Regions from separate parts of the Roseateles sp. P4_D2 genome, predicted to be linked through region 1. Evidence: predicted binding sites of a transcription regulator. Region 1 holds the regulator's gene; the other holds the start of a gene.
What was found. The regulator FliA, encoded in region 1, starts transcription of late flagellar genes. The targets are predictions, from matches to a motif close to CTAAAGTTTNNNNNNNNNNNGCCGNTA.
Positions count from the first base shown of each region.

Region 1 (4,410 bases):
GCCAGCTCATCGTCCAGAACACCACGACCGCGATCACGCTGTCCAACATCAGCGGCAGCGGCAGCCTCGCTCACAACGGCGCTGCTGCGCTCACGCTGCAGAACAACAGCTACAGAGGTGCCACGCTGTTCAATGGGGGCACCACCTGGGCCGGCAGCGCCAATGCGATGGGCACGGGCGACGTCGTCAACAACGCGGCCCTGGGGCTGGCCAGCGGCCAACATGAATTGGCGCTGGGGGGTAGCTTCCGGCAGGGCGCGACCGGCCAGCTCACGCTCTCTATCGCCGGCACCGCACCTGGCGTCACCCACGACCATGTCAGCGTTGCCGGGCCTGCCATGCTCGGTGGCAGCCTGGTGCTGAACTTCAGCGGCAGCTACGCCCGGGGGCAGAAGCTCGTGCTGATCCAGGCCACCGGTGGCCTCAGCGGTGCGTTCAGCTCGATCAGCAGTAATGGGGCGACCGTGGCGCCCGGGCAGGATGCCACGAGCTTCTTCGTCACCGTGCAGTAGCTCCCGATCAGAAATTGAAAGCCAGGCGGAGTCCGCCCCAGTGCTTGCCGGCGACGATGATGGGCGCCGCGGCCTCCTTCAGGATGACGAAGCGGCCACCGCCCATGTCGCGCCGATAGGTCTGCAGCAGGAAGGGCCGCGTGTTGCGTGCCGAGGCCAGGCCCGTGCGGTCGTTGAAGATGCGGCGGTAGCGGCTGTTGGCCGTGTTCCAGACCGTGTCGCCCGGGCGCTGCGGCTGGCAGTACTTGCGGTTGTGCGTCGCGATATAGCCGTTGCGGTCGGCCGCGATGCAGAACACCACCTTGTCGCTGAACGCCAGCATCTTCTCCTGCACGGTGGGGAAGAGGCGATCCGTCAGCTGGCAGAAGCGCGTCGTGTGCTGCTGCGGCGCCGTGCCTTCGATCGGGCGATATTTGTCGTCGAACAGATCGGCCTGGCTGATCTGGCCACCGCGCAGCGCCTCTTCGAGCAGGGCACCGATCTCGGCGGCGGCCTGCTGCGCAGTACGGATGAAGGGCATGTCGTCGACCTCGACGCCGCTCTCGGCGATCTGCTCGACGAGCTCCTCGGACATGCGCAGGAAGCGGTCGCTGCCGTCGAAGGCCACCTTGAGGCCGTGCGAGGCCTGGGACACCTCGCGCTCCAGCTCATGGGCGCGTTCGTTGAGCAGGCTCATCTGCTGGCTGCTCTCGCCGGCCGACGCGGAGATGCGCTGCACGTCCTGCTCGACCTCGTGGAAGGCGGCGTGGATCTGGCTGGGCTTGGCCGGGTTCTCGGTCAGCTCGGCGCTGAAGCGATCGATGCGCTCCTGCAGGCTGGCGATGGCGCTGACGATGGCCTTGGATGAGGCCTCGACCTGGCCGGCCAGGGCTTTGACCGCCTCGGCGACGACAGCGAAACCGCGCCCGGCATCGCCCGCATGCTTGGCTTCGACGGCGGCGTTGAAGGCGACCAGGCGGGTTTGCAGGGAAATCTTGGTGATCTCGGCCGCGGCGCCCGACACCTGGGCCAGCGTGGACGCCATGCCAACGACCTCGCCACCGACGACGCCGAGCGCGCCGCGGGCCCGCTGCACGGCGGCAGCGCTCTGGGCGGTGGCGGTGGTGATGGCGGTCTGCGCCTGCCCGATCTGGTTGAGCTGCTGAGCCAGGGCCTGCATGGCCTGGCTCTGTGCCTGGACGATGCGCTGGGTATCTTCCAGGGCACCGCGCACTTCCGCGGCATCCTTGCCGACCGTGGAAATCGAGCGGGCCAGCCGCTTGACGACATTCAACGCCGCACTGTCATCTCGCCGGACGGGCTCGTCCCGAGTGATGGCGGGGGAAGAACCTCCGCCCTTGGGCCACTTGAACATGCATTTGTCCCCGCTTATTGGCCGGGGCTCGGCAAGAAGTGGCCCCGTAAATTACCAGTCACGCAGCTTAACGCGCAACCTTGCAATCGACTGACTGTGCAACTGGCACACGCGGGACTCCGTGACCTTGAGCACGGCCGCAATCTCCTTGAGATTCATGTCGTGCTCGTAGTACATGCTCATGACGAACTGCTCGCGTTCGGGCAGGTTCTTGATGGCCGCAACCAGCGCCTCGCGCATGCGGTGGTCCTGCAGCTGGGCGACGGGGTTGGCACCCTCGTCGGCCACATGGCGGTCGAGGTAGTCGTTGTCACCGTCGGCGCCCGACATGTCTTCCAGATAGACCAGTTGGGTGCCTCGCACCTTGCCAAGCAGCTCCTGGTATTCGGCCAGCGGCAGGCCCATCTCGGCGGCGATCTCGTCCTCGCGCGGCGCGCGGCCCAGGCGCTGCTCGACCTTGTGCACCGCGACTTCGATCTCACGCTGCTGGCGGCGCGTGCCGCGGCTCATCCAGTCGCCGCCGCGCAACTCGTCGAGCATGGCGCCGCGGATGCGCTGGGTGGCGAAGGTCTCGAACTGCACGCCCTGCTCGGCGTCGAAGCGCGACAGCGCATCGGTCAGGCCGATCAGCCCGACCTGGATCAGGTCATCCACCTCCACATTGGCCGGCAGCTTGGCAATCATCTGGTGCGCCAGGCGTCGGACCAGCGGGCTGTACTGCTTGATCAGCGTGCTGTTGTCGAGGCGGCCTTTGGGTGTGTACATGGTCAGCTCCGCACGGCCGCCCGAAGGGGCTGAAGCGCCCCCGCGGGGGGCAGCGAACGCAGTGAGCGTGGGGGCATCATGTTTGGTCTCCGGCGAGATCAATGCGCAGCGATGAACGGGGAAGACGCCTTGCGCGCCGGGCGCAGCGGAGTCGCGTCGGAGGCGGCGTCAACGGCCGCTCCCGGGGGAGCTGCAAGCAGCAGCTCGCGGGCGAGATGGCGCAGTTCAGGCGTGAGTGGTGCGTGCTGGGAGGCTCTTGGGTCCAGGCAGGCCCAATCGCGCAGCACCGCGCCGAGGAAGCCGTCGGCGCAGGAATGAAGCTGTTGCGCGATGCGGGTGGCCACGCGCAGTTGAGGGTGGCAGGCCATCAGCAGACTGTAGACCATCAGCCCCGCTCGTTGTGTGAGCCATTTCATGCCCGCGTAGGCTTCCGTGACGCTGGCGGGCTCGGTATCAGCCAGCAACAGCGGGCGCACCTCTCGCAGGGCCACGATGCGGGCGAGTTCGGCCGCCGGCGCGTGCAGCAGGATGACGTCGGCGTCGGGTGCGGCGTCGGCCACGGCCTCCAGGAAGGAGGCGGCCGAACCATGGGCATTGATGTGGCGCAGCGGCAGCCCGCGCGCGGCAAGGTAGGACACCTTGGGCGACAGGCGCTCGATGCAGTTGGACAGATCGACGCTGGCCAGCTCCGAGGGCTTGGCCGAGTGTTCACCGGCGTCGACGACCAGGGTGTTCAGGTTCAGCTCGGCAAAGGCCGCGCACAGGCCTTCCAGCAGCACGCCGGCCCCCATGACGCGCGGATTGCTGACAACCGGCACGAAGCGGGTCTTGGAAGCGGCGAACAGCCGCCGCAGGCCGTGGGCTTGGTCTTGCATGATGGACATCAGTGGACTGCCCTCATGCCTTCGGTCAGCGGCGCACCGGCAAAGATGAGATTGACGTCGGTGTTGTCCATGCGCCAGGCACCAGAGGCGGCGCCCTTCAGGGCACGCTGCACCAGGCCGACGCTGGGCAGGCGGTGCCAGTCTTCCGGCACGCGCTGGCCATTGGCCACGCCCAGCACCTTGAGCTTGTGGCGGATCAGGGTGTCCAGGGCCGGAGCGAGCTTGACGGCTTCGTCGATCTTGCTGAGCACGACGCCTTCGCAGGCCGCGCCCTTCCAGGCGTTGACGACGTCTTCAATGGTTTCACCCTGCTGGGCTGCGTTGATGACGAGCAGCTTCTTGATGCTGGGGTGGGCCAGCATCTCCAGCAGCTCCTGGGTGCGGCTGTCGCGCTGGGCCATGCCGGCGGTGTCGATGAGCACCAGCTTCTTGCTGGACAGCAGGTCGAGCAGGTCATCGAGCGAGGCGCGGTCGTGGGCGGTGTGCACGGGCACGCCGAGGATGCGGCCGTAGGCGCGCAGCTGCTCGTGGGCGCCAATGCGGTAGGCGTCCAGTGTGATGAGGCCGAGCTGGCTGGCACCGAACTTGGTGGCGAAGTGGGCAGCCAGCTTGGCGGTCGTCGTCGTCTTGCCGACGCCGGTGGAGCCGATCAGCGCGAACACGCCGCCGCGGTCCTCGATGGCCGGGGCGGCCTCATCGGTATGCAGGTTGCGTGACAGCACATGGGCGGCCCAGGCGGTCTCGTCGGCCGGGTCGGCGGGCGAGCCGGGCTTGAACTCGGACGGGCAGCTCTCGGCCAGCTTGCGAACCAGGGCCGGGCTGAAGCCCAGTTCCAGCAGCTTTTGCGTCAGACGCGCCTGCACGGGCTGGCGCTGCAGCTTTTCCATGAAGGCCA
Region 1 covers NZ_JBFUIM010000008.1:276,486-280,895, reverse strand. Annotated here, with positions in the region: gene AC1DW0_RS16685 (autotransporter) at 1-512, shown strand, start outside; gene AC1DW0_RS16680 (methyl-accepting chemotaxis protein) at 520-1,866, opposite strand; gene AC1DW0_RS16675 (RNA polymerase sigma factor FliA) at 1,918-2,631, opposite strand; gene AC1DW0_RS16670 (flagellar biosynthesis protein) at 2,730-3,506, opposite strand; gene flhF (flagellar biosynthesis protein FlhF) at 3,515-4,410, opposite strand, start outside.

Region 2 (4,410 bases), on a different contig from region 1:
GCATCTCGCCGACAGCGTGCCCGTCGTCATCCTCGCCAAGCGCGAGCTGACCGAGGCGGCCACCGCGTGGGCCCAGGGCGGCATCGTCGGCGTGCTGGGCAGCGACGATTCCATCGAAAGCCATGTGCGCGACACCCAGGACGCTGGCGCAGGCCTCGTCGACGAAGCCGCCGCCCGCTTCATCGCCGAGCGCAGCGCTGCAGCCGTAGGCTGGCTGGTGGACCAGGGCGTGCCCTTCACGACCGACGACACCGGCCCGATGGGCCTGCACCTGACGCGTGAGGGCGGGCACGCTGTGCGTCGCATTGCCCACGCAGCCGACGCCACCGGCAAGGCCATCCACGACCAGCTGCTGGAGCTGGCCCGCAAGCACCCCAACATCACGCTGCGCGAGCGCTGGATGGCGCTGGACCTGATCACGTCACGCCACGTGCAGCGCGACGAACCGCCCCGCGTCTATGGCACCTACGCGCTGGACATCGACACCCAGCGTGTGGAGACGCTGGCGGCACGCGCCGTCGTGCTGGCCACTGGCGGCGCCGGCAAGGTTTACCGCTACACCACCAACCCCGACACCTCGACCGGCGATGGCATCGCCATGGCCTGGCGCGCGGGCTGCCGGGTCGCGAACATGGAGTTCATCCAGTTCCACCCGACCTGCCTGTACCACCCGCAGGAGCGCAGCTTCCTCATCACCGAGGCCTTGCGCGGCGAGGGTGGGCATCTGAAGTTGCCGGATGGCACCCGCTTCATGGCGGCGCATGACGAGCGCATGGAGCTGGCACCGCGCGACATCGTCGCCCGCGCCATCGACTTCGAGATGAAAAAGCACGGCCTGGACCATGTGTGGCTGGACGCCACGCATCTCGGCGAAGCCTTCCTCATCGAGCATTTCCCGACCATCCATGCCCGCTGCCTCAAGCTCGGCATCGACATCGCCCGGCAGCCCATCCCCGTCGTGCCGGCCGTGCACTTCACCTGCGGCGGTGCTGTGACCGACCTGCTCGGCCGCTGCGACCTGCCGGGCCTGTATGCCGTGGGCGAAACCGGCTACACCGGCCTGCACGGCGCCAACCGCCTGGCCAGCAACTCGCTGCTGGAATGCGTGGTGCTGGGCCAGACCTGTGCGGCCGACATCCTGTCGCACCCGCTCCCCGACGGGGCTCCCATCCCGGCCTGGGACGAGAGCCAGGTCGAGAACGCCGACGAGCAGGTCGTCATCGCCCACAACTGGGACGAACTGCGCCTGTTGATGTGGAACTACGTCGGCATCGTGCGTACCACCAAGCGCCTGGAGCGCGCGCTGCATCGCATCAAGCTGCTGCGCGGCGAGATTGATGACTACTACGGGAGCTTCCGAGTCACGCGCGACCTGCTGGAACTGCGCAACCTCGTCGAATGCGCCGAGCTGATCGTGCGCTCGGCCCTGATGCGCCACGAGAGCCGCGGCCTGCACTTCAGCCGCGACTACCCGCGCACGCTGCCGGTGAGCTTCCCGACGGTGTTGATCAGCAAACGGCGCCGACGCTAGCACCGAGCGCGGATATGCCGGGCCTCAGCTCTTCACCATACAAGCTCGCCGTCGTGCCAGGCTGCTCGTTCCGACTCAAGTTCTGATCAGGCCTGCCGATACATGCGAGATGGACATCGCCAACTCCGCCAGCGTCAACATCGCGTCGAGCAATACCCAAGGGGCAGCCGATGCGGTCGGCCTCCTGGTGCTGCGCAAGGCGATCGACATTCAGGCGGCGGGCGCCATGGCCCTGCTCAGCGCGCTGCCGCAGCAGCCTGCACTGGCGACCGAAGGCACGCTGGGGCGCAACGTGAACGTTTACGCCTGAGTAAGACCGGGGCGCGGTTCAGGCGCCCAGAATCCCCCGACCACCGCGCATCGCCCCTCTGCCCCAACGCGAGACCCGGCGCCGGCATAGGGCATCGTGACAGGCGTGGGCGAATTGAAGGCGGCAGCCAATCGGGCGCCGAAGAGCGGGCCGGTGGCGATGGCCATCACCAGGTTCCCGTCGCCATCGCGGGCGCTGATCCTGCCGGCGGCGCTGTCGAAGGCCCAATGGCTGACGCCGGCCTCGGCGCCAAGATGGCGGTTCGCATCAAGCAATCCCATGATCGTCTCCTGCTCTGGCGGCGAACTCGGCGACGGTGTCTTGCCACTCGTTCCAGCCGCCTTCCTTCACCTCGATGGCGCACAGAAATTCCATCTCGAAGCGCTTGGCCTGAGCCTCACGCCTGAGCCTGGCTCGCTCTTCGACCCGCTTGGCCCGGGCCGCGAAACGCCGCGGCATCTTCTCGAGCAGCGCGGCGAAGCCGACAGGTTTGTTGATCGTCAAAGCACCGTCCTCCGCGGGTCCAGTTCGGTGCCTTCCCAGGCCTCTTCATCGGTCGCTGGCTGCGCGGCGAGGTGCGGCGCGTATTCGGCTTCCCACGCGCGCAACTGGCTGATGGTGATGCGCAGCAGCGAGGCGCTGGCCCAGAGCGCGTCATCCGGGGCAAGTGGGGTGGATTGAGATTGCATGGCGGCTCCTGTTTTCGATGGAGCCAGTCTCGGAGCCCGCCGGCCGCGGGGGTATCGCCCTTTGGGGGTGCCGAGGGGGGATGGGCGGGCGGGCATCCCCCGTCGTATCCCTCCAAAGGGGGATGGCGGTCGACTCGAAAGCCACGACCTCAGATGCGAGAAAGGCGCCTAGGCTGTTGATTTCGCTAGGGATTCGTGGGCCTACGGCACCGGAGCCTGCGTCTGCGCCCGGGAAGGTGTCTCAGCCAGGGTTCAGTGCCGTCGCGGGCGGGCAGAAAGTCCTGGGCAGCACCGAGCGCCCGCTGAGTCTGACGCAGTTCGGCTGCAGGCCCTGCCAGGCCCGGCTGCCGAAGTTGGCTGTCACGGCCCTGCCGTCTGCGTAGCTGACCTGCTGCACGCTGTGGTCGTCCGTGAGCCACGCGAAGGCCGTGAGCGCCACGGGTGCCGACACGCCGTGCACGGCCTGGAAGTCGTCATGCGCCGCCTTCAGCCAGGCGGCGGCACTGGCGAGGTCGCGCCGGTCAAGGTTCCACAGAGTCGGCACGCCATACAGCAACGAACGCGCGTAGCGGCGCGCTTCCTGGCCCACCACCTTGGTCAGGCTGAGCTCCCAACGATCCACGGTCACCAACGCGTCGTGGTAGACCGCATCGAACAGGGGCAGGCGATCAGCGGGTTCGAACAGAGCGCGTGCTTCGTCAGCCGTGGGCGTGAAACGGCCGAAATAGATCGGAGGGCGCTCCGGTGGCCAATAGCCGCTGAAGCGCTTGTCGCTGAGCAGGGGCCAGAACGCCGCCACGTGGGCCTGCCCGGTGCCGTGCGAGTAATGCGTGACGTCGGCGCTCCAGGCGGTCACGTTCTCCGAGCCCAGCACCAGGCCGAACTTGCGCATGCCCAGTTTCAGGCGGGCCAGGACGTTGCGGCGATCCTGCGCCTTGGTCATGCGGTGCTCGGGGCTGAAGTCGTCGTAGAAGTTGCCGAAGCCGTCCACGTCGATGAAGACCTGGCTTGCGCCGTCACGGATGTGCCCCTCGTAGCGCTGCGCCGGGACAAAGCCTGCCGGGTGCCGTGCGATGGCTTCGCTGGACATCTGGCAGCCTCTGCTGGCGAAGCCCGGCACGACGGCGCCCTGCTTGTCGCGCAGGCAGCCCGACGGATAGAGCTCAGGCCCCCAGATCGCGGCGGGCATGTCGGCCGTGTCGTCGGGTTGGCCATTGTCGAAGGCGTCGTAGGGCCCCGCCAGGTAGCCCAGGCCATGGGCCTTCTTCAGGTAGGCCGGCCGGACCAGGTGCTTGTGCGTCTTCGGGTCCTGGTCGTAGCTGATCACGAGCCTGGCAATACCCAGCGCCTTCAAGTCGTCCAGGAAAGCGAGATCGCGGCCATCGCCCCATACGTACAGATGCGGGGCGCCAAACAGGCGGTCCAGTTCAGGCACCTGCTTGTCGGCAAAGGATCGCAACCGACCCTGCTGTCGCAGGTGGCTTCTGTAGAACAGCGCCGGTGCGAGCGGGTTGGGTGTGCCGAGCTCGATCATCAGATCCAGCGTGCTGGCACCGTCGGCGAAGTCATGTCTCAGGCTGGCCTGCAGCCCGTTCGAGTTCTGCAGGCAAAGCTCGGACTGAAAGCCGTCGTCCAGCGCGTAGGTGATGGCCCGCGTGCCTGTGAGGTGGGTCCACGCCGGGAAGGACAACAGGGTGGTGCCGCCGAAGCACTGCGGGCGGTTGAAGACAGAGCGCCAGTAGGCATCGTTGACGCCGAAGGCCATGCCCTGCCCATCCGGCACGATCCAGGTTCCTGACGAGACTTCTGGCATGGACGCCTGCCAGCGCGTGCCGTGCTGCCCGGTGACCGACACCTTGAGCGCCCGGCCTTGTGTACTG
Region 2 covers NZ_JBFUIM010000001.1:472,990-477,399, forward strand. Annotated here, with positions in the region: gene nadB (L-aspartate oxidase) at 1-1,531, shown strand, start outside; gene AC1DW0_RS02210 (putative motility protein) at 1,641-1,841, shown strand; gene AC1DW0_RS02215 (hypothetical protein) at 1,832-2,122, opposite strand; gene AC1DW0_RS02220 (hypothetical protein) at 2,109-2,345, opposite strand; gene AC1DW0_RS02225 (hypothetical protein) at 2,342-2,530, opposite strand; gene AC1DW0_RS02230 (glycoside hydrolase) at 2,772-4,410, opposite strand, start outside.
Region 2: a site for FliA is predicted at 1,606-1,632, ahead of AC1DW0_RS02210 (putative motility protein). Genes of this name have one in related genera too.